Regions from separate parts of the Streptomyces sp. NPDC056480 genome, predicted to be linked through region 2. Evidence: predicted binding sites of a transcription regulator. Region 2 holds the regulator's gene; the other holds the start of a gene.
What was found. Region 2 encodes HspR, which represses chaperone genes until heat shock. Its sites were predicted from a motif close to TTGAGNNNNNNNNNCTCAA; they were not measured.

Region 1 (15,759 bases), on a different contig from region 2:
TTCCGTGCACGTCAGCACCCCTCACACGTTCTCCGGCGACCCGCCGACGGCTTTCCGGCCGCTGAAAGTTTCTTTCGGCCGAGGCCATCGCCGCAGCTCTTCCAGTATTTCGCAGGCGTAGACCAACGGCGGTATCCGGGACCCCTTCCATGGGCCGGGTCTACGTGCGTAGCGTCGTCCACGACACCCTTCTGACATGTCCACACCAGGACCTGCCCGACGGGCGTCCAGGACCGTCGACATCGCTCCCCCCACCGATCCTTTCGGAGGCACGCAATGCGTGTGCACAGATCCGGAACGACCCTCGCCGGCGCCGCGCTCGCGGCCCTGACCCTCCTCCTCCCCCTCGCCGCGTCCGCCGGAGCCGCCCAGGACCCGGGCGTCCGCCAGGCGCCCCCGCGCGGCTCCGCCAGCATGGGCATGGGCGTCCTCGCGCACGACGGGCGCGGCAGCGCTCCCGGCGGCGCCTCCGCCCAGGCCGTCCAGACCGAAGGCGTGGACGTCTCCAGCCACCAGGGCAACGTCGCCTGGTCCACCCTGTGGAACAGCGGCGTCAAGTGGGCCTACGTCAAGGCGACGGAGGGCACCTACTACAAGAACACCTCCTTCAACCAGCAGTACACCGGCTCGTACAACGTCGGCATGATCCGGGGCACGTACCACTTCGCGACCCCCGACACGACGACGGGCGCGGCCCAGGCCGACTACTTCGTCGACAACGGCGGCGGCTGGTCGAAGGACGGCAGGACGCTGCCGGGCGTGCTCGACATCGAGTGGAACCCGTACGGCGCGACCTGCTACGGCAAGAGCCAGGCCGGGATGGTGACCTGGATCCGCGACTTCGTGAACCGGTACAAGGCGAGGACCGGCCGGGACGCCGTCATCTACACGGCGACCAGCTGGTGGACGCAGTGCACCGGCAACTCCTCCGCCTTCGCCGCGACCAACCCGCTGTGGATCGCGCGGTACGCCGCGTCCGTGGGCGAACTCCCGGCCGGCTGGCAGTACTACACGATGTGGCAGTACACCTCGTCCGGCCCGACGGTCGGCGACCACAACCACTTCAACGGCGACCTCTCGCGGGTGCAGGCACTGGCCAACGGCTGACGTCTCCCGCGTACGGCGGCCCCCGGGCGTGCGGCACCCCGGGGGCCGCTCCGGCTTTTCCGGCCCTCCCTCTTGCCTATTGGTATGGACCAATGCGAGGCTCTACGCCGATCGCCCGGGATTCAACTTCCGTGCGGTCAGCGCGCGTTGCTCGTCCGTCCTCCCCCACGCACGAGAGAGAGCCCCCGCATGCAGTCCACCCGACGCACCGCCGCCGGTGTCGCCGCCCTGTCCGCCGCCGCAGCACTCGTCACCCTCACCCCCACCACCGCCAGCGCCCACGGAGCCGTCTTCAACCCCGTGAGCCGCGTCGCCGCCTGTTACGCGGAGGGACCCGAGACCCCCAAGTCGCAGGTGTGCAAGGACCTCGTCGCCGACTCCGGCACCCAGCCGCTCTACGACTGGAACGAGGTCAACATCGCCAACGCCGCCGGTCAGCACCAGGCCCTCATCCCGGACGGCAAGCTCTGCTCGGCGAACCGCGCGAAGTACCGGGCGCTCGACTGGGCGCGCACCGACTGGCCGGCGACGGCGGTCGCGGCGGGCAGCTTCGCCTTCAAGGTCCGGGTGACGGCCGCCCACTCCGGCACCATGACCGTCTACATCACCAAGCCGGGCTTCGACCCCACGCAGCCGCTGAAGTGGTCGGACCTGGACGCGACCCCCGTCGCCGTCTACAACACCACCCGCACGGCCACCGACGGCTACTACAACTTCACGGGCGACCTCCCCGCCCGCACCGGCCGCCACATCGTCTACAAGGTGTGGCAGCGCAACGACAGCCCCGAGGCCTTCTACAGCTGCTCGGACGTCACCTTCGGCGGTGCGGCCGCGCAGCCGGCCGCGGCGAAGGCGCAGGCCCCGAGCGAGGCGAAGATCGCGGCGGGCGCGTCCCTCTCCACCGTGAGCCACGCGGGCCACGGCGGCGACGAGCAGGCCCCGGCGCTCTCCGCCGAGACGGCCGAGACCCCCACCTCGCCGCTGCCCATGGCCCTCGCGGGCGCGGGCGCCCTCGCCGCCTTCGGCGCGGGCAGCCTGCTCCTGGGCCGCCGCCGGAACTCGTCGGCCTCCTAGGGCCCTCCGGAACCGTCCGGCTCCGGGGGCACCGTCCCGTGAGTCCTAGGAGCCGGACGCACCGAGCGGGAAGAGGGCGACCAGCCGGGGTATCGCCACCCCCTCCGGACGAGACCCCCGGGGCTCGTCGCCCTCTTCCCACTCCTCGGGGTCGGAGAGCTCGTCAGCGAGCTCCTCGGCACGCTCGTCCACGGCGTCGTCGAACTCCTCGCCGCAGTCGTCCTCCTGGCCAGTCAGCTCGTCGTACGCGTCCTGAGCGACGTAGTCCAGCCCCTCCCACTCCGGCCACTCGTCGTCGTCCCACTCGTCCCGGTGCCGGCCCACCAGGGCCCGTACGCCCGCCACGTCGGCCAGCGCGTCCGGGTCGGCGACGACCGAGTCGTACACCTTCCGTCCCTGCCCGACCAGCCAGAGGGTGAAGTAGTGGAAGCCGTCGTCCGTGCAGGCTCCGCTCTCGATCCGGTTCGCCGCCCGCCACAGCGCGCGCGTGCCCGCGACCTCGCACGCGTCGTCGAGGCGCACCTGGAACTCCACGCTCTCGGCGGCCGGGCGCCGGAGCAGCTCCGCGCGCAGCCACTCCGTCCGCTCATCCAGGTTCCCGGTACGGCGGCTCAACTCGTCGATGAGAGCCCAGAAGGCGTCTTCGTTCATGCGTACGAGCATGACACCCCCGGCTGACATCCGGGTGACGATTTACCTGCGAGTATGCGCACGCGCGGGACATGACGGAGCGGGGTGCCCCCGTGTCGGGGACACCCCGCTCCGTCTCTCCGTCGTACGGGCTTCGCGCGGGAGTTACGCCGCCGCCACTCCCACCGGCACAGCCGCCGGAGCCAGGGCGATCTCCAGGACCTGACGGACGTCCGTCACCGGGTGGACCTCCAGCCTCTCCAGGATCTCGGCCGGGACGTCGTCCAGGTCGGCCTCGTTCCGCTTGGGGATCACGACCGTGGTGATGCCCGCCCGGTGCGCGGCGAGGAGCTTCTGCTTCACGCCGCCGATCGGGAGGACCCGGCCGGTGAGGGAGACCTCGCCGGTCATGGCCACGTCCGTGCGGACCAGGCGTCCGCTCAGGAGGGAGGCCAGGGCGGTCGTCATGGTGACGCCCGCGCTCGGGCCGTCCTTGGGGACCGCGCCCGCGGGGAAGTGGATGTGCACGCCCCGGTCCTTCAGGCCCGTGACGGGCAGTTCCAGTTCCGCGCCGTGCGAGCGGAGGAAGGAGAGCGCGATCTGCGCCGACTCCTTCATCACGTCGCCCAGCTGACCGGTCAGGGTCAGTCCGGCGGCGCCGGTCTCCGGGTCGGCCAGGGACGCCTCGACGAAGAGGACGTCACCGCCCGCGCCGGTCACGGCGAGCCCGGTGGCGACACCCGGCACGGCGGTACGGCGCTCCGCCGGGTCCTGGGCCGACTCCGGCACGTGGTGCGGCCGTCCGATCAGCTCGCGCAGGTCGTCGGGACCGACCGTGAACGGCAGTTCGCGGTCGCCCAGTTCGTGCTGGGCCGCGATCTTGCGGAGCAGCCGGGAGACGGCCCGCTCCAGGGTGCGTACGCCCGCCTCGCGGGTGTACTCGCCGGCCAGCCTGCGCAGGCTCGCGTCCTCCAGGACGACCTCGCCGGGCTCCAGACCCGCGCGCTCCAGCTGCCGGGGCAGCAGGTGGTCCCGGGCGATGACGACCTTCTCGTCCTCCGTGTAGCCGTCGAGCCTGACGAGCTCCATGCGGTCGAGCAGGGCCTCCGGAATGGCTTCGAGGACGTTGGCCGTGGCCAGGAAGACGACGTCCGAGAGGTCGAGCTCGACCTCCAGGTAGTGGTCGCGGAAGGTGTGGTTCTGCGCCGGGTCGAGGACTTCGAGGAGGGCCGCCGCGGGGTCGCCGCGGAAGTCGGAGCCGACCTTGTCGATCTCGTCGAGCAGGACCACCGGGTTCATGGACCCGGCCTCCTTGATCGCCCGCACGATCCGGCCGGGCAGGGCGCCGACGTACGTCCTGCGGTGGCCGCGGATCTCCGCCTCGTCCCGGACGCCGCCGAGGGCGACCCGGACGAACTCGCGTCCCATCGCGTGCGCGACGGACTCGCCGAGCGAGGTCTTGCCGACGCCGGGCGGGCCGACGAGGGCGAGTACGGCTCCGCCGCGGCGGCCGCCGACCACGCCGAGGCCGCGCTCGGCACGGCGCTTGCGCACCGCGAGGTACTCGGTGATCCGCTCCTTCACGTCGTCGAGACCGGCGTGCTCGGCGTCGAGGACGGCGCGGGCACCGCGGATGTCGTACCGGTCCTCGGTCCGCTCGTTCCAGGGGAGTTCGAGGACGGTGTCCAGCCAGGTGCGGATCCAGGAGCCCTCGGGGGACTGGTCGCTGGACCGCTCCAGCTTCTCGACCTCCTTGAGGGCGGCCTCGCGGACCTTCTCGGGCAGGTCGGCGGCCTCCACGCGGGCGCGGTAGTCGTCGGACTCGTCGCCCTCGGCCTCGCCGTTGAGGTCACGGAGCTCCTTGCGGACGGCTTCGAGCTGGCGGCGGAGGAGGAACTCGCGCTGCTGCTTGTCGACGCCCTCCTGGACGTCCTTGGCGATGGTCTCGGCGACGTCCTGCTCGGCGAGGTGCTCGCGGAGCTGGGCGGTGGCGAGCCTGAGGCGGGCGACCGGGTCGGCGGTCTCCAGGAGCGCGACCTTCTGCTCGACGGTGAGGAAGGGCGAGTACCCGGAGTTGTCGGCGAGGGCGCCGACGCCGTCGATCTGCTGGACGCGGTCGACGACCTGCCAGGCACCGCGCTTCTTGAGCCAGCTGGTGGCGAGCGCCTTGTACTCCTTGATCAGGTCGGTGACCTGACCGGGCAGCGGCTCGGGCAGGGTCTCCTCGACGGTGCTGCCCTCGACCCACAGGGCCGCGCCGGGTCCGGTCGTGCCGGCGCCGATGCGCACGCGGCCGAGACCGCGGATCAGGGCGCCGGGGTCGCCGTCGGACAGTCGCCCGACCTGCTCGACGGTGCCCAGGACGCCGGTGCCGGCGTAGGTCCCGTCGACGCGGGGCACGAGCAGCACCCGCGGCTTGCCCGCACCGGGCCGCGCGGCGGCCTGGGCGGCCTCCACGGCGGCGCGCACGTCGTTGTCGGACAGGTCGAGCGGCACCACCATGCCGGGCAGCACGACCTCGTCGTCAAGCGGCAGTACGGGCAGAGTGAGCGGCACGGACGGCTTGGAGTCGGAAGCCATGATCTCCCCTTCGGCAGTCAAGTTGAGCTATGCCGACTCAATGCATGTGAGCCCATGAATGTTCCCGGACGCCTGTTCGCCCTGAGCGATCACCCTCGCACCGGCCACTTCCGGCCGATGTAATGACTGCATGGATATTGCAGCGCTTACATCGGCGTGGGTGGCGGGCTGGACCGTCTCCCGGGGGACCCCGGCCGCCGTCCACGAGCCCTGGGGCCACCGGATCGAGGTGGGGCTGCCCCGGCACGTCGTACGGCACGTGCTGCCCGCCCCCGACGCCGCCACGGTCGGCGCGCTCTGCGCCCGGCTGACCACCCCGTACAGCTGGCTCAAGATCATGGCGGGGCCCGAGGACGCGCAGGCGTGGATCACGGAGGGCTGGACGGTCCCCGACGACCCCGGCTTCATGATGGTCAAGCCGCTGGACCCCGGCGCCAGGCCGGCCCCGCCCGAGGGATACGCACGGACCACCGAGGTCAAGGACGGTGTCATCCGGGTCCGCGTCCTGGCGCCCGACGGCACCCTCGCCGCCCGCGGCCAGATCGCCCCGACCGGTTCCACGGCCGTCGCCGACCAGATCGAGACCGACCCCGCGCACCGGCGGCGCGGGCTCGGCGCCAACGTCATGCGCACCCTGGAGGCGGCCGCCGCCCAGGCCGGCGCCGAGACCGGGGTGCTCGCCGCGACCACGGACGGCCTCGCGCTGTACGACTCCCTCGACTGGCGCTACCGGGGGCCGCTCACGGGCATCGTCCGGGACGGCGGCGCGACGCGGACCGGCTGACGGCCGGGCCCTGGATCGGAGGGCCTGGGGCAGGGGCCGGGGTCGGGGCAGGGATCCGCGGCCCCGGGCCGGGATCCGAGGCAGGGATCCGGGGGCCGGCCGGGACCGAACCTGGCCGTCCGGCTGCGCGCGGTGCCCGCCACCCGGCATGCTCGGTCCATGGTGAGAGGCGTACGGGGAACGTGGTGCGGGACCCTGCTCCTGGTGGGGGCCCTGACCGGCGTTACGAGCGGATGCGGGCCGGAGACGCCGCCCGCGCCGGGCGGTCCGCCGTCGGGGACGAGCGGACCGGCCGAGCCGGGCGCCACGTCGACGGCCACGGCCCCGGGGACGACGGCGGTGCCGGGAGCCACGACGACCCCGGCAGCCACGACGGCGCCGGGCGCCACCACGGCTCCCGGCACCCGCACGGCGGACCCCCACCCCGCCGAGGTCCTCGTCGAGGTCGTCGTCAACGGCGGCCTCGCCGGTGTCCGCAACAAGCTCGTCGTCCACTACGACGGCTCCTGGACCAGCCGCTCCGGCACCGAGGAGCCCCGCACCGGCCGGCAGACCCCCGCCGAGGCCGCCGAGCTCCGCGCCGCCCTGGCGGACCCCGCGTACGCCCGGGTCCCGGAACGGCCGACGGGCGACCCGGTCTTCGACGGCTTCCAGTACTACGTGACGTACCGCCACCGCCTCGTCGTCTCGGGCGACGGCGAGCGCCCGGCCGCGCTCCAGCGGGTCTTCGCCGCCCTCCCGGAGGGCGGCCCGCCGACGAACCCCTGAGCCAGCCCGCGGAAGACCGCCTGGGCCGACCCGCCGCGCCCCCGCGTCGGGAACCGCACCCGCGCCGGCGCCCGCGCCCGTACCCGCGCCGAGAACCGAACCGGGGCACGCGCGCGATAGAGAAGGCGTGAGACTGTTGCGCCCCGCAGGGGGAGGCCCCTCCGGGGGCGACGAGGACGACGACTCGGCGCTGCTGCGCGCGGTCGCCCGGGGGGACTCCGAGGCGCTCGCCGTGCTGTACGACCGGCACGCAGGCTGGCTGCACGCCCGCCTCGCCCGGCGCTGCACGGACGAGGAGACCGTACGGGAGGTCCTCCAGGACACCTTCGTCACGGTCTGGCGCTCGGCCGGCGGCCACCGGGGCCGGGGCGAGGCCGGCGGCTGGATCTGGGTGATCGCGGCCCGGCGTCTGGTGGACGCGCAGCGGGCCCGGGCCCGCGCGGAACGCGTCGCGGAACGGGCGGCCGAGCACGCCGCCGTGCCCGCGGAGCCGTCCGTCGCCGCGTCCTCCGCCGAGGACCGGGTGCTCGCCGGACTGGAGTACGGAGAGGTGGGCGCGGCCCTCGACCGGATCTCGCCCGAACTCGCCGAGGTCCTGCGGGCGACCGTCGTCGACGGCCTGACGACCCGCGAGACCGCCCGGCTCCTCGGCATACCCGAGGGCACCGTCAAGACCCGCGCCCTGCGCGCCCGCCGCGAACTGCGCGCCGCGCTCGGAGCGGCCCACCCCGGTGGCCCGCACGCCTTGGGAGGCACCGCATGACGACCCGACGCCCCCCTGCGGACGGCCCGGGGAGCCCCGGTCTCCCCTGGCACGTCACCGACGCCCTCGCGCGCCGGTACGCCGACGGGTCCGCCGCCGAGACCGACGCCTGGTCGCTGGAGAAGCACGTCGAGTCCTGCGCGGGCTGCGCGGGCCGCGTCTCGGCCGCCGTACGGGCCGGAACGGCCGGCCCGGTCCTCGCGAGCGTCCGCGCCGAGCTGCTGGCATCCCTCGGCCCCGGCCGGGCTCCGTCGAGTGCCCGGGCCGTACGCCCGGGGTCCCCCGGCCGCGGGACCGCACCCGCCGCGCCCCTCGGCCGCCGTTTCGCGGCCGCCGCCTTCCTCGGGCGCTTCCTCGGGCGCCGGCCCGAACACGCCGACGCTCCCGGGCGCCGACCCGGATCCGTCGCCTCTCCCGGCACCCGGCCCGCCTCCGTCGCGCCCACCCCGCGCACCCCCACCCCCCTCGGCCGGTGGGCCCGGCTCTGGTGGGCCGTCGGGCCCGCCCTCCGCGGGTCCTGGGTGGTGGCCGTCCTGCTGGTCGTCGGCGGGGCCTTCGGGCTCGCCTACGGAGCCGGGGTCCAGGGGGCCCGTGGTCTGCTGCTCGCCCTCTCGCCCGTCCTGCCGCTCGCCGGTGTGGCCGTCTCGTACGGACGGCACGCCGACCCGCTGTACGAGATCACCGCCGCCACCCCTTCCGGCGGACTGCGGCTGCTGCTCACCCGTACCGCCGCCGTCCTCGCCGTCTGCGTACCGCTGCTGACCGCGGGCGGCGCGCTGCTCCCGCCGGTGACCGGCTTCCCGGGAGCCGCCGCCTGGCTGCTTCCCGGCCTGGCGCTGACCCTGGCCACGCTCGCGCTCGGCTCGTTCGTGGGCTGCCGGCCGGCGGCCGCGACGCTCGGCGGCGGATGGCTGCTCGCCGTCACGGGCCCGCTGCTCGGCCCCACGGACACGGCCGCCTCGGCCACCGCACTCGCCCCGTACTTCTCCGGCCCCGCCGCCCAAGGGGGGTGGGCCGCCGCCGCGCTGGCCTGCGCCGCCCTGCTCGCGCTGCGGCGCCGTTCCTTCGACCACCTGGAGTCCCGGTGAACGCCTCGACCGCCGTCGCGGTGAGCGGACTGACCGTCCGCCACCGCCGTACCGTCGCCCTCGACCGGCTCGACCTGTCCCTCGGTCCCGGCGTCCACGGCCTGCTCGGCCCGAACGGCGCCGGAAAGACCTCTCTCATCCGGGTCCTCGCGACCGTCGCCGCCCCCTCCTCCGGCCGGGTGGAGCTGCTCGGCGGGGACGCGACCAGCCATCGTGAACGCACCGGCATCCGGCGCCGGCTCGGCTATCTGCCGCAGGACTTCGGCTACTACCCGGCCTTCACCGTGCGGGAGTTCGTGGCCTACGTCGCCTGGCTCAAGGAGGTGCCGGCCGAGCGCGTCCCGGCGGCCGTGGAGCAGGCGGTGGCACGGGTCGGGCTCGGCGACCGGATCGACGCGCGGATGAAGACGCTGTCGGGCGGCATGGTCAGGCGCGCCGGAATCGCCCAGGCCATCGTGAACGAACCGGAGCTGCTGCTGCTCGACGAGCCGACCGCGGGCCTCGATCCGGAGCAGCGCGTCGATTTCCGCGCGCTCCTGAGGGAGTTGGGGACGGAGGCGACGGTGGTGGTCTCCACGCACCTGGTGGAGGACGTGGCGGCGGCCTGCACCCAGGTCGCCCTCATCGAGTCGGGCCGCCTCGCCTTCCAGGGCTCGACGGCCGAACTCACCGCGCTCGGCGGCGAGTCCGCCGACGGGAACGACTCCACGACGCATGCCGTCGAGCGCGGCTACACGGCCGCCCTGCGCGCCCACCGGGCCCCCGCGGACGCCGCGAAGGGAGCACTCCGGTGACCGCCACCCTCACCCCTCCCCCGCCGCGTACCACCGGACGGACCACCCGCGCGCCGAGGCCCGTCCTCATCGAGCTGCGCCGTGGGCTCGGCCCCTGGACCGGCGTCGCCGTCCTCCTCACGGTGCTCGTGACGATGTACGGCAAGGCGCCGGGCTGGCAGGGACGTTGGGCCGATGCCACGAACCTGCTGCACGTGGCCGCCGGGCTGCTCGCCGGACCGCTCGCGCTCGCGGCGGGCTGCTGGCAGGGCGGCCGGGACCGGCGGCGCGGAACGCTGGACCTCTGGGAGTCCGTGCCCCGCTCCCCGCTCCGCCGCCTGTTCGTCGCGGTCGCACCGTCCGCGCTCTGGCCGGCCGCGGGCGTGCTCCTCGCCGACGCGGTCTGCCTCCTCGCGACCTGGCCGTACGCCTCCGGCGGCCGCCCCTTCCTCGAACTCCTCGCCGCCGACGCGGTCGCCGTCGCCTCCCTGGGCGCGCTCGGCCATGCGGCCGGACGTACGGTCCGCTGGCGGCTGACGGCCCCGCTCCTGGGCATCGTCGGCTATGTGGCACTGGGCATCGGCGCGTACAGCCACCGAACCGTCCGCTGGCTGGACCCCGCCGCCGAGCACCAGTTCCTCTGGGACCGGCCGGTGTGGTGGTTCGGTCCGGTGTCGATGGCGTGGACGGCCGGGCTCGCGCTCACCGCCCTCCTGGCGTACGGGCTCCGCCGGGCGCGGCTGCGGGCGCTCGCCCTGGTCCCGCTGGCCGTGGCGGTCGCCGCCGCCGCGCTGATCCTGCGCCTGCCGATGGACGAGGGCCCGTGGCGTCCGGACCCGGCCCTGGCGCGCCCGCTCTGCGACGACGGCACGCCGCAGATCTGCCTCACGGCCGTGGACGAACGCCTGCTGCCCGAGGTGTCGGCGGCGCTCGCCCCGCTCAACACCCGCCTCAAGGGGCTGCCCGGCGCCCCGGTCCGCTGGGTCGGCGGCCCGTTCGGGGCCCCGCGCCCCGGAGACGTCGAACTGCCCAACGTGGCGGCGGACGCGGTGCGCGGCCGGCTCCCGCGCAAGGATCTGTATCTGAACTCGGCGGTCTCCTGGCTGTTCTCGGACACGTGCCGGCCGGGTGACAACACCGGTCCGAACGCGGAGCGGGCGAGCATCATCAACCTCGCCGTCATCGAGTGGCTGGCGCCGACGCCCGAGGGCTACGGACCCGATCCGACCGCCGCCCAGCCGTACATCGACCGGCTCCACGCCAAGTCCCCGGCCGCCCAGCGCGATTACCTGGCCCGCTATCTGGCGGCGAACACCTGCCACCCCGACGAGGTGCCGGTGCCATGAGGCCTGCCGCCCTGCTCTATCTGCGCTCCCGCGCCCTGCCCGGCGCCCTGGCCGCCCTCGCCGGAACGGCGGTGGCCGCCGCCTGGGCGGCCTGGTGGCTGGAGTCGCTGCCCGGCTTCGACCACACGGCCCGGCTGCCGGTCGTCGTCCTCGGCCCGCTGCTCGCGGCCGCCGCGATCGGCACCAGCCTCCACACACCGAGCGACGAGCTGGACCGTACGGCGGTACGCGCGTGGTGGCCCCGCCGTCTCGCCCATGTGCTCGCCCCGGCCGCCCTCGCCGTCACGCTGCTCGCCCTGGCGGTGCCGGGGCACGCGGAGGAGTTCGGCGCGCTCGCCGCCGTACGCAACACCCTGGGGCTCGTGGGCCTGACGGCGGCCGCCGCCGCTGTCGTCGGCGGCCGGCTGAGCTGGCTGCCGTCGGCCTTCTTCGTGGGTACGGTCTATCTCGCGGCCCCGGCCGCCCCGGGCGGAGGGGCGCAGTGGTGGGCCTGGGTGATGCAGCCGGGCGCCCAGGCGGGGGCGTGGACGGTGGCGGTCGCCACGCTCGTGGCCGGCACGGGCCTGTACGCGTGGCGGGGCGCGCGGCGGGTGACGGGCGAGTCCTGATCCCGAGGACCGCGCGGCAGGCGACGGGCGAGTCCTGATCCCGAGGACCGCGCGCCGCGAGGCCGGTACCTGAGACACGAGGCCGGTACCTGTGACACGAGGCCGGTACCTGTGACACGAGGCCGGTACCCGTAACGCGAGGTCGGTACCCGTGAAGTGAGGTCGGTACCCGTGAAGTGACCGGGTGACTTCGAAGTGCCTTCTTCCCCGATTCTCCGCCGTGCCGCAGGATTTCCCCATCGAAGCGGGGGAATCCCGCGGCACGGCTTTCTCCTTGTTTCGCGCCCTTTCCGGGGCGGCTTCTCACGCGGACTGCAAGGGAACGCCAGGTGCCCGCCGCCGGAATGCGGCCGATTCCCCGCGACCATTCCTTCGCGCCCAAGGAGAGATTCCGTGTCCCTTCAGAAATCCCCGTCGAGAAGCAGTGCGGACCGCATGAGCGGACGTGCCTGGGGCGTGCTGTTCGTGCTGTGCGGCGCGATCTTCCTCGAGGGCATCGACGTGGCCATGCTCAACGTCGCCCTGCCGTCGATCCGTGAGGACCTGGACATGTCGACGGGCATGCTCCAGTGGGTGATGAGCGCCTACGTACTCGGCTACGGCGGGTTCATGCTGCTGGGCGGCCGGGCCGCCGACCTGTTCGGACGCCGCCGGATGTTCGTCTTCTGGCTCGTGGTCTTCCTGCTCTTCTCCGGCCTCGGCGGGTTCGCCACCGAGGGCTGGATGCTGATCGTCGCCCGCTTCGTGACCGGTGTCGCCGCCGCGTTCATGACCCCGGCGGGTCTGTCCATCATCACCACGAGCTTCGAAGAGGGCCCTCAGCGCAACAAGGCCCTGCTCGTCTACTCCGGCACCGCGGCAGGCGGCTTCTCGATCGGCCTCGTCGTGGGTGGCCTGCTGACCGCCGTCGACTGGCGCTGGGTGTTCTTCGCGCCGGTCGTCCTCAGCCTGGTCATCCTGATCGCGGCGATCGCCCTCATCCCCAGGTCGCCGCGCCCGGACCGCACGGGCCAGGGCGTCGACCTGGCCGGCTCGGTCAGCGTCACCGGCGGCATCCTGCTCCTCGTCTTCGGCGTCGAGCGTGCCGCGCACGTCTCGGTGGCCACGACGATCGGCACCGTCGCGGCGAGCCTGCTGCTGTTCCTGGTCTTCGTCGCCGTCGAGCGCAGGTCGTCCTCGCCGCTGGTGCGCCTGGGCATCTTCCGCAACGCCTCGCTGGTCCGCGCCAATGTGGCGGGGCTGCTCTTCGCCGCGGGCTTCTTCGGCTTCCAGTTCATCGCGGTGCTCTACCTGCAGGAGCTGCGCGGCTGGTCGACCCTGCAGACCAGTTTCGCCCTCATCGTCATCGGTGTGGACGCGATCCTCTCCCCCACCCTCACCCCCCGGCTCGTGGCCAGGTTCGGCAACGCCCGGGTGATCTTCGGGGGTCTGCTCCTCGCCGCGCTGGCGTACGCGCTGTTCCTGCCGGTCGGCGCCGACTGGACGTACCTGGCGATGTTCCCGAGCCTGATCGTCCTGGGTCTGGCCTTCTCCCTGGCGTACGGGCCGCTGACCATCGTCGCCACCGACGGCATCGCCGAGGAGGAGCAGGGCGTCGCCGGCGGTCTGCTGTACACGTCCTTCCAGTTCGGCGCGGCTCTGGGCCTGTCCACGGTCGCCGCGGTGAACATCGCGGCCACGGACGGCGGCTCGCCCGCGGCGCTCCTCGACGGCTACCGGGCCGCCCTGGTCGTGCCGCTCGTCGCCGCCCTCGTCGCCGCCCTCGTCAGCGCCTTCGGTCTCCGCGGCCGGGCGGGGGCGGCGGACACCGACGCCGGACCCGTGCCCGCCGACATTCCCCGTACGGCCGAGCCCGCCGACGCGTCGAGGTAGCTCCTCCCGGCGACCGCCGGATGACGGCCTCCGGATGACGACCGCCGAATTCCGAATGCCGACCACCGCACGACGAACGACGACCACCGCATGACGAATGCCGAAAGGAATCGATATGGCCACCCGCGTGGAATCCTTCTCGGAGATCGAGGACAAGTTCAATGCCTACATCCAGGACATCGGCTACGCCACCATGATCACCGTGGACAGCGCGTCGCGCCCCAGGGCCCGCGTGCTGATGCCCGTCTGGGAAGTGGTCGACGGAAGACCGGTCGGCTGGCTCGCGGCCTACAAGACGCCCGTCAAGGTGGCGCATCTGGCCAACAACCCGCACACCACCTACTCGTACTGGAGCCCCCGCCAGAACGCCGTCTTCATCGACAGCGTCTCGACCTGGGCGGAGGACCGGGAGAGCAGGGAGTACGCGTGGGACCTCTACCGCAAGGGAAGCCCCGCGGGCGTCGGGTACGACCCCGTGGGCTACTGGCGCGGCGGCCCCGAGGACCCCGGGTACCACGTCCTGCGCATCGAACCGTGGCGGGTGCAGGTGCTCCGCGGCTCGGACCTCAGCAGCCGCATCTGGACGGACGGGAACCGGCGCTGAACGCGGCGCGGCGGGAGGTGGGGATTCTCGCACGGCCGTGCGACCCCATCTCCCCTTCCCCGAAACGGGTTTGTCCCCACCGCCGCCGTCCCGCGAGGATGGCCGGGGACCCACTGCCGAGCCGAGAGCGGAGCGACCGACCATGTCAGGAACCGTCACCCTCGACCGCCGAGAAGGACCGTACGGAGAGGTCGTCCTCCGCCGTCGCGACGAGCACTACGAGATCATCGCCAACGGCACCTTCCTGATGGACACCTCCGACGGGCGCTCCGAGCGGCTCCTGATCGACGCGGCACAGGCCGCGCTCCCCGAGCGGTCCCGCTCCGGTGCGGCCGTCCTCGTCGGCGGTCTCGGCGTCGGCTTCTCCCTCGCGCACGCCGCCGCCGATCCCCGCTGGGGCCGGATCGCGGTCGTCGAGCGGGAGGAGGCGATCATCGAGTGGCACCGCCAGGGGCCCCTCGCCGCGATCTCCGGGGCCGCGCTCGCCGATTCCCGGACCGTGATCCTGCACACGGACCTGGTGGACCACCTCCGCACCTCCTCGGACACCTACGACGCCCTCTGCCTGGACATCGACAACGGGCCCGACTGGACGGTCACCGAGGACAACGAATCCCTGTACGCGGCCGAGGGTTTGGCGGCCTGCGCGGCCCGTCTGAACCCCGGCGGAGTGCTCGCCGTCTGGTCCGCCCGGCCCTCCGTCGATTTCGAAGGGTCCTTGCGGAATGCCGGATTCAGCGGGGTACGGACGGAAGAGATCCCCGTTGCCCGGGGCGTCCCCGACGTGGTTCACCTCGGCATCCGGCCCGAGTAAGTCCTGGATAGCCGGGACGCCGCCGGTACCTCTAGGCTGCAGAGCCGACATCGGCGACGCGAGGCGGGGCAATGGAGCAGACACACACCACTCACCACGGTGCGGCGGCCACTCCGGGGGCCCAGCGCCGGGTGCTCGTGGTCGAGGACGACGCCACGATCGTCGAGGCGATCTCCGCTCGGCTGCGCGCCGAGGGGTTTCTCGTCCAGACCGCGACCGACGGCCCCGCGGCCGTCGACGCGGCCGAGGCATGGCAGCCGGACCTGATGGTCCTCGACGTGATGCTGCCCGGATTCGACGGCCTTGAGGTGTGCCGGCGGGTCCAGGCCCAGCGCCCCGTCCCGGTCCTCATGCTGACCGCCCGGGACGACGAGACCGACATGCTGGTCGGCCTCGGGGTGGGCGCGGACGACTACATGACCAAGCCGTTCTCGATGCGGGAGCTGGCCGCCCGGGTGCACGTGCTGCTCCGGCGGGTGGAGCGGGCCGCGCTGGCGGCCGTGACCCCGCGCAGCGGCATCCTGCGGCTCGGCGAACTGGAGATCGACCACGCGCAGCGCCGGGTCCGCGTGCGGTCCGAGGACGTGCACCTGACCCCGACCGAGTTCGACCTGCTGGTCTGCCTGGCGAGCACGCCGCGGGCGGTCCTCTCCCGCGAGCAGCTGCTCGCGGAGGTGTGGGACTGGGCGGACGCCTCGGGCACCCGGACCGTGGACAGCCACATCAAGGCGCTGCGCCGGAAGATCGGGGCCGAGCGGATCCGCACGGTGCATGGCGTCGGTTACGCGTTGGAGACCCCGGCGCTGTGAGCCGGCGGAGGCCCGGGTGGCCGAGGGAGCTGCGGGGACCGGACGGCGGGGTACGTCGGCCGCGCCGGATCGCGATCTCGATCAAGACCAAGCTGGGCACGCTGGTGGTCGGGGCGGTCCTGCTGACCTCCGGGCTCGC
Region 2 (15,759 bases):
AGCAGCAGAAAGGGGAAGGCGAGGCCGCCGACCAGGGCGCCGACGTAGTCGGCGGCGAAGAGGTCGGCGACGGTCCCGGCGGCGTCGTCCTGCTCCCCGAGCGAGGCCTTCCGCCCGGACCGGCCCGGCCGGTCGCCCCGCTGTATGAGCGACATCAGGAGCGGGATCTCCGCGCCGATGAGCACCCCGATGGCGAGCGAGAACGCCACGAGGACGTACCGCGACTCCCCGAACCAGGCGAAGGCCGCGTACAGCACCATCGCCGAGGTGCCGCCGACGAGCGCGAGCCCGGCCTCGACCAGGCCGAAGCCGACGGCGGCGCGGCAGCGCAGCGCCTTGGCGAGGAGCGAGCCGACCCCCATGGCGAAGACCATGACGGAGAGCACGACGGAGGCCTGGGTGACCGAGTCGCCGATCAAGTAGGAGGCGAGCGCGACCAGTTCGAGTTCGTAGACCAGGCCGCAGGCGGCGCAGACGAAGACCACCGCGAGGACCGGGAACCGCACCGTCTCGCGCGGCGGCTCGGGCCGCCGCACGGGCGCACGCCGCACCCTCTTGGGTGGCATGGTCACGGTCGGCTCGATCATGACCGTAACGCTACGTCACGACCTGGGCGCCCCTTGTCACCCACACGAGTGGATCTGGAGCGCCGGGAGGGCGTATCAGAGCGTTGCAGGCATACGTACGCCGATACGGGTCCTGGTCACCACCAACTGCCCTTCCTGCGGGTAGGCGTGCCAGGTGCGCCAGCGCACCTGGCCCTCGTGGCGCTGCGCCAGCATCGCCGTGAAGGCGTGCGGGGAGCCGGGAAAGGTCCCCGCGAGTCCGTTGGGATGGTCGGCGACGAGCGCCAGCAGCTCCTGCGCCCGGCCCGCGAAGGAGCCGTGCGAGAGCGTCTCGACGCGGGCGGCGAATTCGTACTCCCATTCGCCGAAGCGCTTGGAGACGCCGAGCGGCAGCGGGGTGCTGCTGCCCGGCATGCAGGCGACGGTCTCCGAACAGCTGCGGCCCTCCTCTTCCAGGAGCACCTGGTGCGAGGCGCCGAGCAGCCTCAACTGCAGCTTGGCGCCGGAGAGTTCGAGGTCGAGCACGGCGAGGGCGGGCAACGGCTCGCGCCCGAGGGCCCAGGCCAGATCGGCCGCGCGGGTATCGGTGTAGGAGGTTTTCAGGGTGGTGAGCATGGGTCGGCTCCGCAAACACGGTTTGACGGGTGGGCCGGGGGCGCCCCGGAGAAGGGTTCAACGGCAGTGGGAATCGCCGGCTCGGGTCCACACACGGTCCGAGGGCTGTCTCTGTCAGGAGCGAGAGAACCACGGACGCCGGACGACTCGCAGCGTTTTTACCCAACTTGCTGTGTTTTCCAACCCCTTCGGGGACCCCACAGTTCACTTGTTCAATCAGAACTGATCGACATGTCTGTTCTGATTGCCCACGTCACGTGCCACGTGCCTGCGGAGCCGTCAGCCACTCGGGTGGTCAGCTGCCGCCACCGCCGCAGCCGCCACCGCCGCCACCGCAGCTGGACGACCCGCCGCAGGAGGAGCTGGAGCCGCCACTGCAGCTGCTACCGCCACCGCCGTCCGCCCACGTGACGCTGCCGCTGCCCGACCCCGAGCGCCGCCGCCGCCGCGGCGCGCTGCGGAACGCGCCGCGGAACATGCTGACGAGCCACAGGAAGACCGCGATGCCCAGGATGACGAAGAAGAGTTCCATCAGTACTACCCCCGTTCTCTTGTGCGAGGGAGATTCCCTCAGGCGCACCCCGTCAAAGCGCACTTGAGGAAGTCCAGAGCTTCGCCGCAGGATGGCCGTCATGACACGACCGCCGCTCAACCGCCGCCTCGCCGAGTTCGGGACGACGATCTTCGCCGAGATGTCCGCGCTCGCCGCCAGGACCGGGGCCATCAACCTCGGTCAGGGCTTCCCCGACACCGACGGCCCCGAGGAGATCCGGGAGGCGGCGGTCCGCGCGCTGCGGGACGGCCGCGGCAACCAGTACCCGCCCGGCCCCGGCGTCCCCGAGCTGCGCGCGGCCATCGCCGACCACCAGCGGGACCGGTACGGCCTCGACTACGACCCCGACACGGAGGTGCTCGTCACCGCGGGCGCCACCGAGGCGATCGCCGCGGCTCTGCTCGCCCTCGTCGAGCCGGGCGACGAGGTCATCGCCCTGGAGCCGTACTACGACTCGTACGCCGCCTGTGTCGCGATGGCCGGAGGAACCCGGGTCCCCGTCACCCTCCGGCCCCACGACGGGTCCTACGTCCTCAACCTCGACGAACTGCGGGCCGCCGTCACCGACCGCACCCGGCTGATCCTCCTCAACACCCCGCACAACCCCACCGGCACCGTCCTCACCCGGGCGGAGCTGACCGCCGTCGCCGAGCTCGCCGTCGAGCGGGACCTGCTCGTCGTCACCGACGAGGTGTACGAGCACCTGGTCTTCGACGGCGCCGAGCACCTGCCGATCGCGAGCCTGCCGGGGATGCGGGAGCGCACGGTCACCATCGGCTCGGCCGGCAAGACGTTCTCGTTCACCGGCTGGAAGGTCGGCTGGATCACCGCGAGCCCGGAGCTGACCTCCGCGGTCCGCTCGGCGAAGCAGTTCCTCACCTATGTGTCCTCCGGCCCGTTCCAGTACGCGATCGCCGAGGCCCTGCGCCTTCCGGCCGCGTACTTCGACACCCTCCGCGCGGAGCTCTCCGCCAAGCGGGACCTGCTGAGCGAGGGCCTCGCGCAGGCGGGCTTCGCGGTCTACAAGCCCGCCGGCACCTACTTCGTCACCACCGACATCCGCCCCCTCGGCGCCGAGGACGGCTTCGCCTTCTGCCGCTCGCTGCCCGAGCGCGCCGGGGTCGTCGCCATCCCGAACGCCGTCTTCTACGACCACCGCGAGGCCGGCGCGCCCTTCGTCCGCTTCGCCTTCTGCAAGAAGACCGAGGTCCTGGAGGAGGCCGTCTCCCGGCTCAAGCGCCTGGCCTGACGTCCGGCGCACCACCCCGGACGACGGGAGCCCGGCCCCTCGGAAGGGGCCGGGCTCTCGTCGTGGTGCGGGGAGGCTCAGGCCTCTTCGTCGCCGGCGGCCTTGTCCTCGGGGGACTCCAGGCCGAACTGCTCGACGACCCACTTGTCGAACTCGATGGAGGCGCGGACCCAGCTGACCGTGGAGGACACGAAGTGCTCCAGGGCGACGCCGGTGCCGATCAGCATCTGGGCCTCACCGATGAGGCGGAGGGTGGCGGAGCCGTCCTCGTCCTCGTGCAGGTGGGTGTAGACCTTCGGCCACAGGGTGCGGCGGTTCCAGTCGTCGATCGCGTCGAGGATCTTGGCGCGGTCGTCGGCCGAGTGCGGGCGGTCGTAGAACGTCCGCACCGAGAAGACCTGCTGCTCGTCCTCGCCGCGGAACATGAAGTACGTGCGGAATTCCTCCCACGGCGCGGCGAGGTCACCCTCGTCGTCGATGACGTACTTCAGCTCCATCTGCTCGAGGAGCTGCTTGACGAGGTCCTGGTCGGGGACGACGGGGCCCGCCGGTCCTGCGGCCTGAGGCTGGGGCTGGCCCCCGAAATTCGGAATCGAGGACGGGTCGATGCTCACCGTGTATTTCCCTTCGTACGGATGTCGCCATCCTCCCCCATGCCGGGCGGTCTGTGGCAAGCCCTGCCTCCCGCGATCCGCTGCGGGCTGACAAGATCTGGTGCGCCCGGGGGAATCACCGCCGCGAAATGCGTGAACTGGAGAAACGAGGGGCCGTACGCCTCCGAGTGGGTCACGTACGAGGACGGGGTCACCGCCCTCGTACGGGCCGCGAAGCCCTTCACCGGCCCCGGCCCGCCCCGGGGCCGGGGCGGGCCGGGGCGGGCCGTCCAGGGCCGCTCAGGGCCGTTCAGCGCCCCGCCGGCCCCACGATCAGGCCGTCCTCGAACCGGTCCACGCGGACCGTGTCGCCGTCCTGGACCTCGCCCGCGAGGATCTCCTTGGCGAGCCGGTCGCCGATCGCCGTCTGGATGAGGCGGCGCAGCGGCCGGGCGCCGTACGCCGGGTCGTTGCCCTCCTCGGCGAGCCACTCCAGGGCCTCCGGGGTGACGTCCAGGGTGAGCCGCCGCTCGGCGAGCCGCTTGGCGAGCCGGTCGATCTGGAGCCGCGCGATCCGGCCCAGCTCGGCCCGGTCCAGGGCGGAGAAGACCACCAGGTCGTCGAGCCGGTTGAGGAACTCCGGCTTGAAACTGGCCCTGACGACATCCAGGACCTGCTGCTTCTTCACGTCCGCGGGGGTCAGCGGATCGACCAGGTACTGGCTGCCCAGGTTCGACGTGAGGATCAGGATGGTGTTGCGGAAGTCCACCGTCCGCCCCTGCCCGTCGGTCAGCCGTCCGTCGTCCAGGACCTGGAGCAGGACGTCGAAGACCTCCGGGTGCGCCTTCTCCACCTCGTCGAGCAGGACCACGCTGTACGGGCGACGGCGGACCGCCTCCGTGAGCTGGCCGCCCTCCTCGTACCCGACGTAGCCGGGAGGCGCGCCGACCAGCCGGGCGACGCTGTGCTTCTCGCCGTACTCCGACATGTCGATGCGGATCATGGCCCGCTCGTCGTCGAAGAGGAAGTCCGCGAGCGCCTTCGCCAGCTCCGTCTTGCCGACGCCCGTGGGGCCGAGGAAGAGGAAGGAGCCGGTGGGGCGGTCGGGGTCGGCGATGCCCGCGCGGGTGCGGCGCACGGCGTCGGAGACGGCCTGGACGGCCTCGGACTGGCCGATCAGCCGCCGGCCGAGCTCGTCCTCCATGCGCAGCAGCTTCTGCGTCTCGCCCTCCAGGAGGCGGCCGGCGGGGATGCCGGTCCAGGCGCCGACGACGTCCGCGATGTCGTCGGGGCCGACCTCCTCCTTGACCATGGTGTCCTTCGAGGATTCCTGCTGGGCCTCGGCCTCGCTGGCCTCCTCCAGCTCCCGCTCCAGGGCCGGGATCTCCCCGTAGAGCAGCTTGGACGCGGTGTCGAAGTCGCCGTCGCGCTGGGCGCGCTCGGCGCGGCCGCGGGTCTCGTCGAGGCTCTCCTTCAGCTCGCCGACCCGGTTGAGGGACTGCTTCTCCTTCTCCCAGCGGGCGGTCAGGCCGCGCAGCTCCTCCTCGCGGTCGGCGAGGTCGCGCCGCAGCTTCTCCAGGCGCTGCCTGCTCGCCGGGTCCGTCTCGTTCTTGAGGGCCAGCTCCTCCATGCGGAGCCGGTCCACGGAGCGCTGGAGCTCGTCGATCTCGACGGGCGAGGAGTCGATCTCCATCCGGAGCCGCGAGGCGGCCTCGTCGACGAGGTCGATGGCCTTGTCGGGGAGGAAGCGGGAGGTGATGTACCGGTCGGAGAGGGTCGCGGCGGCCACCAGGGCGGAGTCGTTGATCTGCACCTTGTGGTGGGCCTCGTACCGGCCCTTGAGTCCGCGGAGGATCGCGATGGTGTCCTCGACCGTGGGCTCGGCGACCAGGACCTGCTGGAAGCGGCGCTCCAGGGCGGGGTCCTTCTCGATCCGCTCGCGGTACTCGTCGAGGGTCGTCGCGCCGACCATGCGGAGCTCGCCGCGGGCCAGCATGGGCTTGAGCATGTTGCCCGCGTCCATGGAGGAGTCGCCGCCCGCGCCCGCGCCGACGACCGTGTGCAGCTCGTCGATGAAGGTGATGATCTGGCCGTCGCTCGCCTTGATCTCGGAGAGCACGGTCTTCAGCCGCTCCTCGAACTCGCCGCGGTACTTGGCGCCGGCGACCATCGCGCCGAGGTCGAGCGAGACCAGCCGCTTGTTCTTCAGCGACTCGGGTACGTCGCCCTTCACGATCCGCTGGGCGAGGCCCTCGACGACGGCGGTCTTGCCGACGCCGGGCTCACCGATGAGGACCGGGTTGTTCTTGGTGCGGCGGGACAGCACCTGCACGACGCGGCGGATCTCGTGGTCGCGGCCGATGACCGGGTCCAGCTTGCCCTCGCGCGCCGCGGCGGTGAAGTCCGTGCCGAACTTCTCCAGCGCCTTGTACTGCCCCTCCGGGTCGGGTGTGGTCACCCGGCGTCCTCCCCTGCTCTTCTCGAACGCGTCGAGCAGCTTCGAAGCGCTCGCGCCCTGCGCGTCGAGGATCTCACCGGCCCGGCCGCCCTTGGCCGCGATCGCGATGAGGAGGTGCTCGGTGGACAGGTAGTCGTCGCCGAGCTCCTTGGCCTGCCGGTCGGCGTCGGCGATGACCGCGAGGAACTCGCGGCTGGGCTGCGGGGGCGCGACCGTGGACCCGGTGACGCTCGGCAGGGCGGCGAGCAGCCGCTCCGCGCCGGCGCGCACGACCGCCTGGTCGGCTTCGACGGCGGCGAGCAGGTCGGTGATGTTCTCGTTGTCCTGACCGGTGAGCAGCGCGAGCAGAAGGTGCGCGGGGGTCAGGTCGGCGTGTCCCTCGGACACGGCGCGGCTGCTGGCCGCGTTGATCGCGTCCCGGCTCCGGTTGGTCAGTTCGGCGTCCACGTGCGGTGCTCCTCCTGGGTTGCTTCGGGTCCTCTCCCTTTATGACTCATCCAGGGTACACAAAGTTGAGTCGATTGCGCTCAAGGTGTCGGAGGGAGCTCTGCCCCGGGTAGTTTCCGTGCATGGCGACCGACCCGAGGAACCCCTCCGACTCGTACCTCAGCTTCTGGCGCGAGTACCACATGTGCACCCTGACCACCCCGCGCCCGGACGGCACTCCGCACGTCGTGGCGGTGGGCGTCACCTACGACCCCGAGGGCGGCTACGCCCGGGTCATCACCAACAAGCACAGCCGGAAGGTCGCCAACGTCCTGGCGGCGGGCGCGGACGGCGCACGGGTCGCGGTCTGCCAGGTCGACAAGGGCCGCTGGGCCACCCTGGAGGGCGTCGCGCACATCCGTACGGAGGCGGAGGTCGTCGCGGACGCGGTGGGGCGCTACGCGGAGCGCTACGGGCGCACGCCGGCCGAGAACCCGGACCGGGTGGTCATCGAGATCGCCCTGACGCGGGCGATGGGACGCGCCTGAGAGAAACGGGCCCGCACGGGGACGTCCGGGCCCGTACGGCGACGCCCCGGCCCCGTGAAGGGGCGTCCGGGCAGCACAGCGGCGCCATCGCGTTTCAGGTCCGCGATGGCGCCGCTGTGTGGGGGAAGTGCCGGAGCGATCTACAACGACGGGGGAATCGCTCAGGCACTGCGGGGGGTGGCGGTGATGGTCTCGGGCTCGATCAGCTGGTGGTCCCGCTGGTCGAGGTTGACGAAGATCATGCCGTACCGGATGGCACAGCGGATGGGCTGTGGGGCGCCGCGGGGACGGCGGAGGCAGCGGTAGGCGCGGACGTCCTCGTCCTGCTCCCGTGCCACCACGATCGGCTCTCCGAAGAGGGTGATCTTCAACGCGTCGCCACGGTGGGGGATTGCCGTGGCGAGGTCGACGAAGTGCCACCCGGACCGGTAGGCCGAAGCCATCTCCCGGCGGAACCTGGGGTCGTCCGGCGGCACGGTCACGCCCCCGCACCCCTGGAAGCGATCTCCCACGACGGCTCGTAGGGAGCGGCCCGTACGACGTCCCGGGGCGAGCTCTCCCACGAGGGTTCGCCGGGTCCCGCCACCACGTCGTGTGCCGGGTTGCTCTCCCACGAGGGCTCGTCCGGCCCTGCCACGGAATGCGCCGGGGTGCTCTCCCACGAGGGCTCGCCGACGGCGAGTGCGCCGAGAGCAGCCGCCGCAACGGCTATGGCGCTAAGTGCACGAACCATCCTGGTCATGGCCGATCTCCACCTCTTTTGATCACTACCTCCCCCCCGCGAGTAAGACGATGGCTCACTCCCGACCCTTTCCACCAGCCAACCCGGGCATCATGTTCCTGTAATTCATGACCCTGAGGGGGGTGCAAATGAGGCGAGAATGCGACGAGTCCGGTCATAAGCACAGTCACGGTGAACTATGCGACGTGGGCAAGGAGCTCTATGCGAGTGCGCTCCGCACCGGCCGCATAGCCCGCACGGACGCCGAAGCCGCCCCCTGCCTGAGGGAACTGTCCCTCCTGCACCCGGACCCGGACGACAGCCAGTGCCTGCGTCCCGTTCCGCCGTCGATCGCACTCAACCAGCTCGTGCACCCCATCGAGCAGGAGATACAGGTCCGACGACAGCACGCGATAGCCCTCGCGGACGCTTTCGAGCCGTTCATGGCGATCCACACCCAGGATCCGTCCGGCGCCCAGGCCATCACGGTCCTCGAAGGCCTCAGCGTCATCAACGCCGCCCTCGACCGCGCCATCAACGAGTGCACCGAGGAACTCCTCACCATCCAGCCCGGCAGCGGCCGCCGCCCCGAGACCCTCGAAGCCGCCCTGCGGCGCATGGAGCCGCTGCTCGACCGCGGTGTCCGGATGCGCACGCTCTACCAGCACACGGCCCGGCACCATCCCGCCACGCTGGCCTACGTCGAACGCGTCGCGCCGTACGGGCTCGAACTGCGCACCCTCGAAGAGATCGTCGACCGGCTGATCATCGTCGACCGCAAGGTCGCCTTCGTGCCCGCGCGCAGCGACCGCCAGGTCGCCCTCGAACTCCGCCACGAGGGCCTCGTCCAGTACCTCGTCGGCGTCTTCGACCAGTTCTGGCTGCACGGTGTGCCGTGGGAGGACGAGATCCCGTACAGCCCCTCCGTGGACGGCATAGGCGGTGTCCAGCGCTCCATCGCCAAACTCCTCGTCGAGGGCCACGTCGACGAGGCCATCGCCCGCCGCCTCGGCATGAACGTGCGCACCTGCCGCGCCCACATCGCCAAACTCGCCGCCGCCCTCGGCAGCGGCAGCCGGGCCCAGCTGGGCTACCTGATCGCCCAGTCGGGCATCCTCGAGGGAGACAACTGACCACCCAGACACCTGACCAGCGTCGAACGGGACAACTCACCACCGTGTACGTACAGATCGACCTCGACGGGCCCGCCGGAACCCTCCGCGTCTCCGGGCACGACCTGCCCACCGTGGAGCTCGTACGGGCCCCCGGGGCCCGCCCGGACACCCATACGCCGATCGGCACCCGCAAGCCCGCCCTGCTCGCGCTGACGGTGGGCGGGGAACCCGCCGTCATCAGGCCGGCCCGCGCCCGGCTGCTGCGCCGCTCCTACCGGGTGGACGTCCGCGTCGACGGCGTCCGCTACCGGCTCGTCCCCTGCTCGCACGTGGACAGCCGGCTCACCCGGAACGGGAAGGCGCTCGGCACCCTCGAGTCCGCCGGGGACGGCAGGGTCGACTCCGACTGGGACCCGGCCGCCGCCCTCACCCCGCTCGACCACGCCGTCGGCACCGCCCTCGCCGCCGCGTTCGGCACGGGCGCCGCGCCCTGGTGGGAGACGCTCGGCGACATCGTGGCGGAGCTCATCCCGTAACCCGGGAACGGCGAAGCCCCCTCCGCGACGCGCGGAGGGGGCTTCGCCGTATCGGAACTACTCGCCGGTGCGCTTCGGGCGCCAGACCACCAGCGCGCTCGCCTGCTGCACGTCCTGGTACGGCACCAGATCGCGCCGGTACGAGGCGTGCACCTGGGCCTCACGCTGCCGCATCGCCGCCGCCGCGCCGTCGACGGCCGCCGACAGCTCCGCGATCCGGCTCTGCAGCGCCGCGACCTGGTTCTCCAGCTCGATGATGCGCTTGATCCCGGCCAGATTGATGCCCTCGTCCTGCGACAGCTGCTGCACCTGACGGAGCAGCTCGATGTCACGGGCCGAGTAGCGCCGGCCACGGCCCGCCGTACGGTCCGGGGAGACCAGACCGAGACGGTCGTACTGACGGAGGGTCTGCGGGTGCAGACCGGAGAGCTGGGCCGCCACCGAGATGACGTACACCGGCGACTCGTCGGTCAGTTCGTACGGATTGCGTCGGCGCCCGTCCACCGGGTCACGCTCCCTTCGCGGCCTGGAACAGCTCCGCCCGGGGGTCCTCGGAGGCGGTCGCCTCGCGATAGGTCTCCAGAGCGTCACGTGCCTTGTCGTCCAGCTCCTTCGGCACCGCGACCTCGACCGTCACGAGCAGGTCGCCGCGCGTGCCGTCCTTGCGGACCGCGCCCTTGCCCCGGGCGCGCATGGTCCGGCCGTTCGGAGTGCCCGCGGGCAGCTTGAGGGTGACCGCGGGGCCGCCGAGGGTCGGCACCTTGATCTCGCCGCCGAGCGCCGCCTCCGTGAAGGAGACCGGCACGGTGACGGTGAGGTTGTCGTCCTTGCGGCCGAAGACCGGGTGGGTGTCGACGTGCACCACGACGTACAGGTCGCCGTTCTGCCCGCCGCGCTCCCCCGGTGCTCCCTTGCCGCGCAGCCGGATCTTCTGGTTGTCCGAGACACCCGCCGGGATGCGGACCTGCATGGTGCGGGAGGACTTGGCCCGGCCGCTGCCCTTGCAGACCTCGCAGGGGTTCTCGGCGATGAGGCCGCGGCCCTTGCAGTCCACACAGGGGTCGGTGAGCGAGAAGCCGCCGCCGCTGCCGCGCGAGACCTGTCCGGTGCCGACGCAGGTCGGGCACACCCGGGGGGTGCCGTTCTTGTCGCCGGTGCCCGAACACGCCGTGCACGGCTGCTGGCTGGACATCCGCAGCGGTACGGTCGCGCCCTCGATGGCCTCGGTGAAGCTGAGCGTCACCTCGGACTCGATGTCCTGGCCGCGCCGCGGCTGGGTGCGGGTGCCCGCACCGGCGCCGCGGTTGAACAGGCCGCCGAAGACGTCCCCGATGCCGCCACCGCCGCCACCGAAGCCGCCGCCCGCGCCGCCCTGGGTGCCTCCGAAGAGGTCACCCAGGTCGAAGTTGAACGAGCCGCCGCCGGGGCCTCCGGGTGACCGGAAGCCGCCGTTCCCGAAGAGGGCGCGGGCCTCGTCGTACTCCTTGCGCTTCTTGGGGTCGCCGAGGATGTCGTTCGCCTCGGAGATCTCCTTGAAGCGCTCCTCGGCCTTGGCGTCGTTCTTGTTGGCGTCCGGGTGGTTCTCGCGGGCGAGCTTCCGGTACGCCTTCTTGATCTCGGCCTCGGTGGCGTCCTTGGGGACGCCGAGAACCTTGTAGTAGTCCTTCTCGACGAAGTCCTTCGTGCTCATCGACGTCCCTCCTTCCGGACTGCTCCGGGGTCTGTCACCGCTGTGCTGTCGGTCGCGCTACCCCTCTTCGGGGGCACCGCTCTCCTCGTCCGTGGACGACTTCGCGTCGTCCTTGGCCGGTGCCGCGCCCGGCTGGGGCTCGGCGACGGCCACGCGGGCGGGCCGGATGGTCCGCTCGCCGATCCGGTACCCCGGCTGCAGGATCGCCACGCACGTCGTCTCGGTGACGTCCGGCGCGTACGAGTGCATCAGGGCCTCGTGGATCGTCGGGTCGAAGGGCTCGCCCTCCTTGCCGAACTGCTGCAGACCCATCTTGGCGACGACGGTCTCCATCGATTCGGCCACCGACTTGAACCCGCCCACGAGCTCGCCGTGGTCCCGGGCCCGGCCGACGTCGTCGAGCACCGGGAGCAGGTCGCTCAGGAGGCTCGCGACGGCGATCTCCTTGACCGTGACCCGGTCCCGCTCCACGCGGCGGCGGTAGTTCTGGTACTCGGCCTGGAGCCGCTGGAGGTCCGCGGTGCGCTCCTCGAGCGCCTTGCGGGCCTGGTCCAGCTGCGCCAGCAGAGCTACGTCAGTAGCGTCCCCGGCCGGGGCCGCCCCCTCCGCCTTGTCGGCGGAGGCGGCGGCAGCGGCGGTCTCGGGCTCCTCGGGCGTGCCGTCGGCGGGGACTTCGGGCTTCTCCTCGAAGCCCGGGGTCTCCTCCGACATCAGGCAGCGCCGCCCTTCGGCTTGTCCTCGTCCACGATCTCGGCGTCGACGACGTCGTCGTCGGCCTGGGCCTGCTGGCCGGCGCCGGCGTCGCCGCCCGCGGCCTGCGCGCCCTGGGCGTCGGCGTAGAGCGCCTGGCCGAGCTTCTGGGAGACGGCCGCGACCTTCTCGGTGGCGGTGCGGATCTCGGCGGTGTCCTCGCCCTTGAGCTTGTCCTTCAGCTCGACGAGCGCGGCCTCGACCTCGGCCTTGACGTCACCGGGGACCTTGTCCTCGTTGTCCTTGAGGAACTTCTCCGTCTGGTAGACGAGCTGCTCGCCCTGGTTGCGGGACTCGGCGGCCTCGCGGCGACGGTGGTCCTCGTCCGCGTACTGCTCGGCCTCCTGGCGCATCCGGTCGACCTCGTCCTTCGGCAGCGAGGAGCCGCCGGTGACGGTCATCTTCTGCTCCTTGCCCGTGCCGAGGTCCTTCGCGGTCACGTGCATGATGCCGTTGGCGTCGATGTCGAAGGCGACCTCGATCTGCGGGACACCACGCGGGGCCGGCGGCAGACCGGTCAGCTCGAACATGCCGAGCTTCTTGTTGTACGCCGCGATCTCGCGCTCGCCCTGGTAGACCTGGATCTGCACGGACGGCTGGTTGTCCTCGGCCGTCGTGAAGATCTCGGACCGCTTGGTCGGGATCGTGGTGTTGCGCTCGATGAGCTTGGTCATGATGCCGCCCTTGGTCTCGATGCCGAGGGACAGCGGGGTCACGTCGAGGAGCAGGACGTCCTTGACCTCACCCTTGAGGACACCGGCCTGGAGCGCGGCGCCGATGGCGACGACCTCGTCCGGGTTGACGCCCTTGTTGGCGTCCTGACCGCCGGTCAGCTCCTTGACGAGCTCGGCGACGGCCGGCATACGGGTCGAACCACCGACGAGAACGACGTGGTCGATCTCGGAGAGGTTGATGCCCGCGTCCTTGATGACGTTGTGGAACGGCACCTTGCAGCGGTCGAGCAGGTCCGAGGTCAGCTGCTGGAACTGGGCTCGGGTGAGCTTCTCGTCCAGGTGCAGCGGGCCCTCGGCGGAGGCCGTGATGTACGGCAGGTTGATGGAGGTCTCGGTCGAGGACGAGAGCTCGATCTTCGCCTTCTCCGCAGCCTCGCGGAGACGCTGGAGAGCCATCTTGTCCTTGGCCAGGTCCACGCCGTGGCCGTTCTGGAACTGCGTCACCAGGTAGTCGACGACGCGCTGGTCCCAGTCGTCACCACCGAGGTGGTTGTCACCGTTGGTGGCCTTCACCTCGACGACGCCGTCGCCGATCTCCAGGAGGGACACGTCGAAGGTGCCGCCACCGAGGTCGAAGACGAGGATCGTCTGGTCGTCCTTGTCGAGGCCGTACGCGAGAGCGGCCGCGGTCGGCTCGTTGACGATGCGCAGGACGTTGAGGCCCGCGATCTCACCGGCCTCCTTGGTGGCCTGGCGCTCGGAGTCGTTGAAGTACGCCGGCACGGTGATGACCGCGTCGACGACCTTCTCGCCCAGGTAGGCCTCGGCGTCGCGCTTCAGCTTCTGCAGGATGAAGGCGCTCATCTGCTGCGGGTTGAAGTTCTTGCCGTCGATCTCGATCTTCCAGTCGGTGCCCATGTGGCGCTTGACCGACCGGATGGTCCTGTCGACGTTGGTGACGGCCTGACGCTTGGCCACCTCGCCGACGAGCACCTCGCCGTTCTTCGCGAAGGCGACGACGGACGGCGTGGTCCTGGCACCCTCGGCGTTGGTGATGACGGTGGGCTCGCCGCCTTCCAGAACGCTGACGACGGAGTTAGTCGTGCCCAGGTCGATGCCGACCGCACGTGCCATTTCGATTCCTCCAGCTGACGTACTTGAGTGGATCTGACTCAAGGATGCATGACGACGTGGACTGCGTCAACAGACCTGAGCGGAGGAGGCTCAACTCTTCACCGCCCCCGCCGCTCACAGCGCGTGCCGTTCCCCGGTTCGACCAGGTTCACATGAGAGGGTCCGAAGCGTCCGGACATATCCCAGGATTCCCGCCGAAGGGTGCGAGCGCATGACGGCGAAGCGAGCGGTCGACATGACGGCCGGACTCCTTCTACTCCTCGCGCTCTCGCCCCTGATCGCGGGCACCGCGCTGTCCATCGGCCTCGGCGGCAACGGCGCGGTGCTGCGCCGCCGCACGGTGGCGGGCCTTGAGGGCGAGCCCTTCACGATGCTGACCTTCCGCACGAAGAGCCCGCTGGCCGCGCTGCCGCTGCTCGTGCACGTCGTCGGCGGCCGGATGTCGCTGGTCGGGCCGTGCCCCCTGACCCCGGGGCACCGCGAGTGCGCGGGCGAGGGACGCCGCCGGCTCTCCGTACGCCCCGGACTGACCGGCCCGTGGCAGATCAGCGGACGCTCGGACCTGCCGTGGGAGGAGCGCGAGCTGCTCGACCTCCACTATGTGGACCACCACTGGCTGGGGATGGATCTCACGATCCTGGCGCGTACGCTTCCAGCAGTCCGCAGGCGTCGCGCGGCAAGGTTTGCCTGAGCGACACAGATCACCGCGAGCGCCGCTACAGCACGGGGCCCCGAACGGGTAATCTCAGCACGGACTCCATAAGTTACCGCTTAGTAGGCCCGCCCGAGGAGCCCCTCATGCAACTCGCCGCGATCATCGTGTCGATCGCCATCACGGTGGTGGCCGTCGCGCTGTTCGGTCGTGCCACCGTGCAGATCTACCGGTTCGTGCGCCTCGGGCAGCCCGTGCCCGCCGGCACCCGCACCGGCGACCCCACCCAGCGCACCGTGACCCTGGTCAAGGAATTCCTCGGCCACACCCGGATGAACCGCTGGGGCATCGTCGGCTTCGCGCACTGGTTCGTGGCGGTGGGCTTCTTCTCGCTGCTCCTGACGATCGTCAACGCCTTCGGCCAGCTCTTCCAGGCCGACTGGCTCATCCCGATCATCGGCGACTGGCTGCCGTACGAGATCTTCACCGAGTTCCTCGGCCTGATGACGGTCCTCGGCATCGTGACCCTCATCGTGATCCGGCAGCTCAGCAAGCCGACCAAGGCGGGCCGCAAGTCCCGCTTCGCGGGCTCCAAGACCGGCCAGGCGTACTTCGTCGAGGCCGTCATCCTGATCGTCGGCCTCTGCATCATGACGCTCCGGGCCCTCGAAGGCGTCCAGCACCACGTGACGAGCTGGGAGCCGGGCTTCTTCGCCTCGTACCCGCTGATCGCGCTGCTCGACAACCTCGACCTGAGCACGATCCAGCACCTCACCTACTTCGTCGCGGCGCTCAAGATCGTCACGTCCTTCACCTGGATGATCACGGTCTCGCTCAACACGAACATGGGCGTCGCCTGGCACCGCTTCCTCGGCTTCCCGAACATCTGGTTCAAGCGGAACGCCGACGGCTCCACCGCGCTCGGCGCGCTCCAGCCGATGACGACGGCCGGCAAGGAGATCGACTGGGAGGACCCGGCCGAGGACGCCGTCTTCGGCGTCTCCCAGGTCGAGCAGTTCTCCTGGAAGGGCATCCTCGACTTCTCCACCTGCACCGAGTGCGGCCGCTGCCAGTCGCAGTGCCCCGCCTGGAACACCGGCAAGCCCCTCTCCCCCAAGCTCCTCATCATGTCGCTGCGCGACCACGCGCACGCCAAGGCGCCGTACCTGCTCGCCGGCGGCGGCAAGGACATGGAGGGCAACGAGAAGGCCACCGAGGAGCAGCTCAAGGACGTCCCCGCCTCGGCGATCGCCGAGGCCGAGCGCCCCCTCATCGGCACCGCCGAGGAGAACGGCGTCATCGACCCCGACGTCCTGTGGTCCTGCACCACCTGCGGCGCCTGCGTCGAGCAGTGCCCGGTCGACATCGAGCACATCGACCACATCGTCGACATGCGCCGCTACCAGGTGATGATCGAGTCCGCCTTCCCCTCGGAGGCCGGCACGATGCTCAAGAACCTGGAGAAGAAGGGCAACCCCT

Region 1: the regulator HspR is predicted to act here: its motif matches at 5,414-5,432, upstream of lon (endopeptidase La).

The regions. Positions count from the first base shown of each region.
Region 1 covers NZ_JBHTSA010000010.1:5,217-20,975, reverse strand. The annotation lists gene ACFQ79_RS07455 (MarR family winged helix-turn-helix transcriptional regulator) at 1-10, opposite strand, end outside; gene ACFQ79_RS07450 (lysozyme) at 277-1,107, shown strand; gene ACFQ79_RS07445 (lytic polysaccharide monooxygenase) at 1,297-2,181, shown strand; gene ACFQ79_RS07440 (DUF4240 domain-containing protein) at 2,227-2,832, opposite strand; gene lon (endopeptidase La) at 2,977-5,391, opposite strand; gene ACFQ79_RS07430 (GNAT family N-acetyltransferase) at 5,522-6,175, shown strand; gene ACFQ79_RS07425 (hypothetical protein) at 6,335-6,943, shown strand; gene ACFQ79_RS07420 (RNA polymerase sigma factor) at 7,071-7,706, shown strand; gene ACFQ79_RS07415 (zf-HC2 domain-containing protein) at 7,703-8,794, shown strand; gene ACFQ79_RS07410 (ABC transporter ATP-binding protein) at 8,791-9,588, shown strand; gene ACFQ79_RS07405 (hypothetical protein) at 9,585-10,913, shown strand; gene ACFQ79_RS07400 (hypothetical protein) at 10,910-11,521, shown strand; gene ACFQ79_RS07395 (MFS transporter) at 11,957-13,393, shown strand; gene ACFQ79_RS07390 (pyridoxamine 5'-phosphate oxidase family protein) at 13,509-13,997, shown strand; gene ACFQ79_RS07385 (spermidine synthase) at 14,140-14,811, shown strand; gene ACFQ79_RS07380 (response regulator transcription factor) at 14,883-15,620, shown strand; gene ACFQ79_RS07375 (ATP-binding protein) at 15,650-15,759, shown strand, end outside.
Region 2 covers NZ_JBHTSA010000108.1:973-16,731, reverse strand. The annotation lists gene ACFQ79_RS32505 (polyamine aminopropyltransferase) at 1-587, opposite strand, end outside; gene ACFQ79_RS32500 (DUF2617 family protein) at 663-1,181, opposite strand; gene ACFQ79_RS32495 (hypothetical protein) at 1,477-1,713, opposite strand; gene ACFQ79_RS32490 (pyridoxal phosphate-dependent aminotransferase) at 1,814-2,983, shown strand; gene ACFQ79_RS32485 (YbjN domain-containing protein) at 3,061-3,597, opposite strand; gene clpB (ATP-dependent chaperone ClpB) at 3,887-6,481, opposite strand; gene ACFQ79_RS32475 (pyridoxamine 5'-phosphate oxidase family protein) at 6,604-7,008, shown strand; gene ACFQ79_RS32470 (hypothetical protein) at 7,170-7,490, opposite strand; gene ACFQ79_RS32465 (helix-turn-helix transcriptional regulator) at 7,858-8,862, shown strand; gene ACFQ79_RS32460 (hypothetical protein) at 8,907-9,380, shown strand; gene ACFQ79_RS32455 (heat shock protein transcriptional repressor HspR) at 9,438-9,884, opposite strand; gene dnaJ (molecular chaperone DnaJ) at 9,889-11,070, opposite strand; gene grpE (nucleotide exchange factor GrpE) at 11,128-11,781, opposite strand; gene dnaK (molecular chaperone DnaK) at 11,781-13,628, opposite strand; gene ACFQ79_RS32435 (sugar transferase) at 13,840-14,319, shown strand; gene ACFQ79_RS32430 ((Fe-S)-binding protein) at 14,427-15,759, shown strand, end outside.